Linked DNA regions of Labrenzia sp. VG12. The protein of the gene in region 1 interacts with the protein of each later gene in a pairwise test. Links are inferred from orthologs where the notes say so. Each region holds a gene or a part of one and is shown on either strand. Other genes may lie near its edges.

Region 1 (2,941 bases):
CGTGGCAGGAGTATCACGGTGGCTGACGGGCGAAAACGCCAGTTATTCCCATACCGGTACGCCGGAAACTGCTTGCAAAGCTTGAAATGAGGCGCGCCGCCGCTATAGTCCGCGCGACCAGAACAAGAGCGTTTTCCCGGAAACTGTCATCTAGGCAGACCGGAACAGGAAGGCGCCCCCTTAGGAGTACTACATGTTCATCACCCCAGCTTATGCGCAGGCAGCCGGTCCGGCAGGCGCTTCCGGTTTCTTGATCCAGATCCTTCCGTTTGTTGCGATCTTCGCGATCATGTATTTCCTGATCATCCGGCCGCAGCGCACGCGGATGAAGCAGCACCAGGAAATGGTTGCCAACCTGCGCCGTGGCGACACCGTCGTGACGACCGGCGGTCTGATCGGCAAGGTCTCCAAGGTCGTCGATGACGGCGAGATCCAGGTCGAGCTGGGAGAAGGCGTGAAGGTCCGTGTTGTCCGCTCCATGGTGCAGGAAGTGCGTTCCAAGACCGAGCCGGCGAAAGACAACGGCTGAGACCGCGACATTCCGATGATTTGCCGGGCCGGTGTTTGACCGGCCTGGCCGCTTTTAAGGCTTGACCATGCTCTATTTCGCCCGCTGGAAGATCGCTCTGATCCTGCTTGTGGTTGTTGCAGGCATCATAACGACCCTGCCGAATTTCTTCTCTGCCAAACAGCTTGAAAGCTGGCCGGACTTTCTGCCGAAGAGCCAGATGGTTCTGGGTCTCGATCTGAGGGGCGGTGCCTACCTTCTCTACGAGATCGACCAGAAAGACTACATCCAGAAGCGGATGAAACAGCTGGAGGGCGACATCCGTTCGACCCTGCGCGAGGATCCGAGGATCGGCTACACCGGCCTGGGCGTTCAGGGCGAAGCCACGCAGGTCCGGATCCGGGATCTCACGCGTCTGGCGGAAGCGGAAGAGCGACTGGAGCCCCTGGTCAATCCGCTTGTCACCAATCTGTTTGGTGGCCAGCCCGTCAACGAATTCGAGATGACCGTCAATGATGATGGTCTCGTCCGGTTCACCTATTCCGAACAGGGCCTTCAGGACCGCATGACCAACATCGTGCAGCAGTCCATCGAGGTTATCCGCCGTCGTGTTGACGAACTCGGCACCACGGAACCCAGCATTCAGCGCCAGGGCAGCGACCGCATCCTGGTCGAAGCGCCGGGCGAGGACGACCCGGAGCGTCTGAAAGATGTCATCGGAACGACCGCCCAGTTGACGTTCCACATGGTCGACACGTCCATGTCAGGGGAACAGGCGCTGCAGAACCGGCCACCTCCGGGAACAGTGGTCATGATGTCCGTGGACGATCCGCCATTCCCGTATCTTCTTGAAGAAGCACCGCTTCTGGGCGGGGATGATCTTGTCGATGCACAGGTCTCCTTCGACCAGCGTTCCAACGAGCCTGTGGTGAACTTCCGCTTCAACCAGTCCGGTGCCCGCAAATTCGCTCTGATCACGCAGCAAAACGTCAATCGCCCCTTTGCGATCGTGCTCGACGAAGAAGTGATTTCCGCGCCCGTCATCCGCGAACCGATCACCGGTGGTTCCGGTCAGATTTCTGGAAACTTCACGGTCGATAGCGCAAACGATCTTGCTGTCTTGCTGCGGGCAGGCGCTCTGCCGGCAAAGCTGACCGTGATTGAGGAGCGGTCCATCGGCCCGGGCCTCGGCGCCGACTCCATCGAGGCCGGACGGATTGCCTCGATCATTGCAGGCGCCGCCGTGATTGTCTTCATGATCCTGGCCTATGGCCGTTTCGGTTTGATTGCTGACTTGGCGCTGTTGTCGAACATCTTCCTGATTTTCGGGGCGCTAACCTTGCTTCAGGCCACGCTGACATTGCCCGGCATTGCCGGCATCGTCCTGACCATCGGTATGGCGGTGGATGCCAACGTGCTGATCTTTGAGCGAATACGCGAGGAATCGAGGGCAGGGCGATCGGTGATTTCAGCCATTGATGCCGGCTACAGCCGGGCGCTTGGCACCATTCTTGATGCCAACATCACCACGCTGATCGCGGCCGTCATTCTGTTCCAGCTCGGTTCCGGGCCCGTGCGCGGCTTTGCCGTGACCCTGGCAATCGGGATCTTCACCACGGTCTTCTCGGCCTTCACCTTCAGCCGGTTGCTTGTGGCTCTGTGGATCCGCCAGCGCCGTCCGTCCAAATTGCCGATTTGATCCGGGAGACAAACACATGTTGCTGAGACTCGTTCCGGACAACACGCATATCAAGTTCATGTGGCTGCGGAAGGTAAGCTTTCCGCTGTCCGTCCTGCTGGTGATTGCTTCACTGGCCGGTTTCTTCACCGTTGGCATGAATTACGGCATCGACTTCAAGGGCGGTACGATCATCGAGATCAAGACCGATGGGCCGGCCGATATCGGTGCGATCCGCTCCGAACTCTCCGAGCTCAATCTCGGCGATGTTCAGGTTCAGGAATTCGGCGCGTCAGACGACATTCTGATCCGTGTCGAAGAGCAGCCGGGCGGCGAACTCGCCCAGCAATCGGTCGTGCAGCGGGTGCGCACGATCTTTGCCGACGACAATGTCGACTTCCGCCGCGTTGAAGTGGTTGGACCGCGTGTTTCCGGCGAATTGGCCCAGGCCGGCGCCATTGCGGTGATTGCCTCGCTGCTGGCGATCATGTTCTACATCTGGTTCCGGTTTGAATGGCACTTTGCCATCGGGGCGATCCTGACCACCGCCAACGATGTGGTGATCACAATCGGGCTATTCGTGCTGCTGCAGCTGGATTTCTCGCTGTCGAGTATCGCGGCCGTTCTGACCATTATCGGCTATTCGCTCAACGATACCGTCGTGGTCTATGACCGTATTCGCGAGAATCTGCGCAAGTACAAAAAGCGCCCGCTGCAGGACATTCTGGATCAGTCGATCAACGAGACACTGTCCA
Region 2 (3,148 bases), 4.0 Mb from region 1 along the record:
TGCTTCTGTGCAGTGTTTTTCTATTGGCTCTTCCGGCAAATTCACAGACGCGGCGACAGCCCGACACGACCAAGCTGACCTGCGCCCAGACCCATGACCTGATCGAAAGGTATGGCGGCATCAATCTGAAATCCGGCCAGTTCAAATTCGATCGTTACGTCACGGGCCGCAATCATTGTTTTGCAGGACAATCGGTCAGGACGACCTTTGTGCCGACCAAGGACAGCAAAAAGTGTTCCGTGCTGATATGCGCGGAAGTCGGTCAGCGGAACGACTGATCAGTCGATACCGGCAAACACCACCAAGGCGCAAAAAAGCCGCGCAGCCGGGGCAGCGCGGCTCCAATGTCAGTTTTGGAGCGCTTTAGCCCCGCAACGTGCCGCCGGTCGCTTTTTCGACATTGGCGATGATCTTTTTCGCAACAGCGTCGATCTCTTCGTCCGTCAGGGTCTTCTGGCGCGGCTGGAGCAGGACATCAATCGCGACGGACATCTGGCCGTCCGGAACGCCCTGACCGACATAGATATCGAACAGGGTCACGTCCTGGATCAGGTTCTTGTCCGCACCACGGGCGGCCTTGAGCAGCGCCTCTGCGCTCACATCCTTGTTCACCAGGAAGGCGAAGTCGCGGCGCACCGGCATCAGGTCGCTGGCATTGAGCGCACCTTTGGAGCGGCCCCCCTTGCCTTTCGGCTGCGGCAGGGCATCAAGATAGATCTCGAACGCCACCAGCGGTCCTTCGATGTCCAGCTTCTGCAAGGTCCTGGGATGCACTTCACCGAACACGGACAGGGTGTTTTTCGGACCAAGTTTCAGGCAGCCTGAACGGCCCGGATGGAAGGTCGCCGGAGCGTCCTTGTAGATCTGCAGTTTTTCCACCGGTGCCCCGATGGCGGCAAGCGCGGCTTCGGCATCTGCCTTGGCGTCGAACACATCCACGTTGCCGGCGGTACCAGACCAGTGGCGTCCGGCGCCAGTCATCTTGGCGGTTCCGCGACGGACACCGGCAGCAACCATCTTCTGGCCTTCCGGCGTATCATCGGCAAACACCTGGCCGACCTCGAACAGGGCGACATCGCCATAACCGCGGTCCGCGTTGCGCTGGGCGGCCGCCAGCAGGCCCGGCAACAGGCTAGGGCGCATGTCGGACATTTCGCTGGAGATCGGGTTGGCCAGCGCAAGCGCCGCGTTGCCGCCGCCGAACAGTTCTGCCTGATCGCTTGCAATGAACGACCAGGTGACGGCCTCGTTGAAGCCGCGTGCGGCCAGGGCCCGGCGCGCCTTGCTGCGCCGGATCTGGCCGGTCGTCAGCACTTTCTGGCCAACGGTGCCGGTGGGGGGAAGCGGTGTGAAGGGCACCCGGTCGAGACCGATGATGCGCACCACCTCTTCCACCAGATCCGCCTTGCCTTCGATGTCCGGGCGCCAGCTCGGCGCGGCCACCTTGACGGTTTCACCGGACCCGGACACCCAGAACCCGAGCGATTTCAAGGTCACATTGGCTTCCGCCGGCAGAACCTCGACACCGGAAAGGCGCTGGATCTCGGAATAGGGAAACGCGATGATGTTGCTCGTGTCCGGCACGTCGCCGGCCTGAACGACCTCTGACGGCTCACCGCCGCACAGGTCCAGCACCATGCGCGTGGCCGCTTCCAGGCCCGGCATCATGTAATTCGGATCGACGCCGCGCTCGAACCGGTACCGGGCATCCGTGTTGACGCCCAGCTTGCGGCCGGTCGCGGCAATTCCGTCTTCGTCCCAAAGCGCTGATTCAATCAGCACGTTGACGGTGTCCTCGGTACAGCCGGACGGTTCGCCGCCCAGAATGCCACCGAGGCTTTCCACACCGTTGTCATCGGAAATCACGCAGACCGTGTCGTCGATGTCGTAGGACTTGCCGTTGAGACCGTCGATCTTTTCGCCGTCCCTGCCGCGGCGAACCACCAGGTTGCCGTGGACCTTGTCGGCGTCGAAGACGTGCAGCGGACGGCCCTGGTCGAACGTCATGTAGTTGGTGATGTCCACCAGGATGTTGATGGGCCTGAGGCCGATCGCCGTCAGGCGGTCCTGAAGCCATTTCGGTGACGGGCCGTTCTTCACCCCCTTGACCATGCGCAGGCCGAAGGCCTTGCACATCGGTTTGGTGTCGCCGAAATCGAGCGTGACGGAAACCGGGCAGGGGTAGTCGCCGCGGATCTGCTCGTGACTGCGTTCCTTGAGTTTGCCGAGGCCGGCGGCGGCCAGATCCCGGGCAATGCCGTAAACGCCGGTACAGTCCGGGCGGTTCGGTGTCAGGCCGATCTCGATGACCGGCTCGTCAAGGCCGGCCCATTCGGCATAGCTGGCACCGACGGGGGCGTCAGCCGGTAGGTCGATGATGCCGTCATGCTCGTCCGAAAGCTCCAGCTCGCGCTCCGAACACATCATGCCGAAGCTTTCCACGTCGCGGATCTTGCCGACGGACAGCGTCACGTCGAGGCCGGGAATGTAGTCGCCCGGTTTGCCAAGGACGCCGACCAGGCCGGCGCGTGCATTGGGGGCTCCGCAAACGATCTGGATCGGTTCGCCGGAGCCGGTGTCGACTTTCAGAACCCGCAACCGGTCCGCATTCGGGTGCTGTTCCGCTTCAAGCACCTTGGCAATGTGGAACGGCTTCAGACGGTCGGCCTTGTTGGTGACCTCCTCGACCTCGAGGCCGATCATGGTGAGGCGCTCGACGATCTCGTCCAGGCTGGCGTCGGTCTCAAGATAGTCCTTGAGCCAGGAAAGGGTGAATTTCATTTTTCAATCTCTTCAAGTGTCGTGCAGCGGTTGCCCGCGCAAAAGGCTGGGGACGTCTCAGTTGCCGAGCCGGTCCACCTCCGGAAGGATGGTTGCTGCGCCGTAATTCTCCGCAAACCGGCGTCCGATATCGGAGAAGTCGGCAGTCCAGCGGCTCACCATCTCCGGAGTGATCTGCTGTCCGGTGGCAATCGCCTGGGCCGCTTCCGTTTCGATCCGGTCGCGCAGGATGCCGATCTCGACCTGGGCCGCATATTCCGCCCGGTACTTGCCGAGCCAGCCCATGGCGACGATGACCACCATCACCAGAAGCGCTGCCGTCGAGGTCAGCCCCGCCCATTTGGCGGTTCCGCCGATGCGGCGGTCG

The links.
Region 2: the proteins of secD (region 1) and pheT interact in binary tests that used the Escherichia coli proteins (3 or more experiments, as listed by UniProt). The link is inferred for Labrenzia sp. VG12 from one-to-one orthologs.

What each region holds. Positions count from the first base shown.
Region 1 is NZ_CP022529.1:1,171,731-1,174,671, forward strand. Bases 45-2,901 are described here. They hold secD (protein translocase subunit SecD), read left to right. Parts: upstream 45-596; coding sequence 597-2,207; downstream 2,208-2,901. Other genes in these bases: yajC (preprotein translocase subunit YajC), read left to right, coding at 194-529; secF (protein translocase subunit SecF), read left to right, coding at 2,224-2,901. Also shown: more of secF, read left to right, coding at 2,902-2,941. UniProt on the Escherichia coli protein: Part of the Sec protein translocase complex. Interacts with the SecYEG preprotein conducting channel. SecDF uses the proton motive force (PMF) to complete protein translocation after the ATP-dependent function of SecA.
Region 2 is NZ_CP022529.1:5,171,026-5,174,173, forward strand. What follows is about bases 73-3,136. They hold pheT (phenylalanine--tRNA ligase subunit beta), read right to left. Parts: upstream 2,782-3,136; coding sequence 364-2,781; downstream 73-363. Other genes in these bases: CHH27_RS28550 (hypothetical protein), read right to left, coding at 73-176; CHH27_RS23900 (phenylalanyl-tRNA synthetase subunit alpha), read right to left, coding at 2,839-3,136. Outside these bases: more of CHH27_RS28550, read right to left, coding at 42-72; more of CHH27_RS23900, read right to left, coding at 3,137-3,148.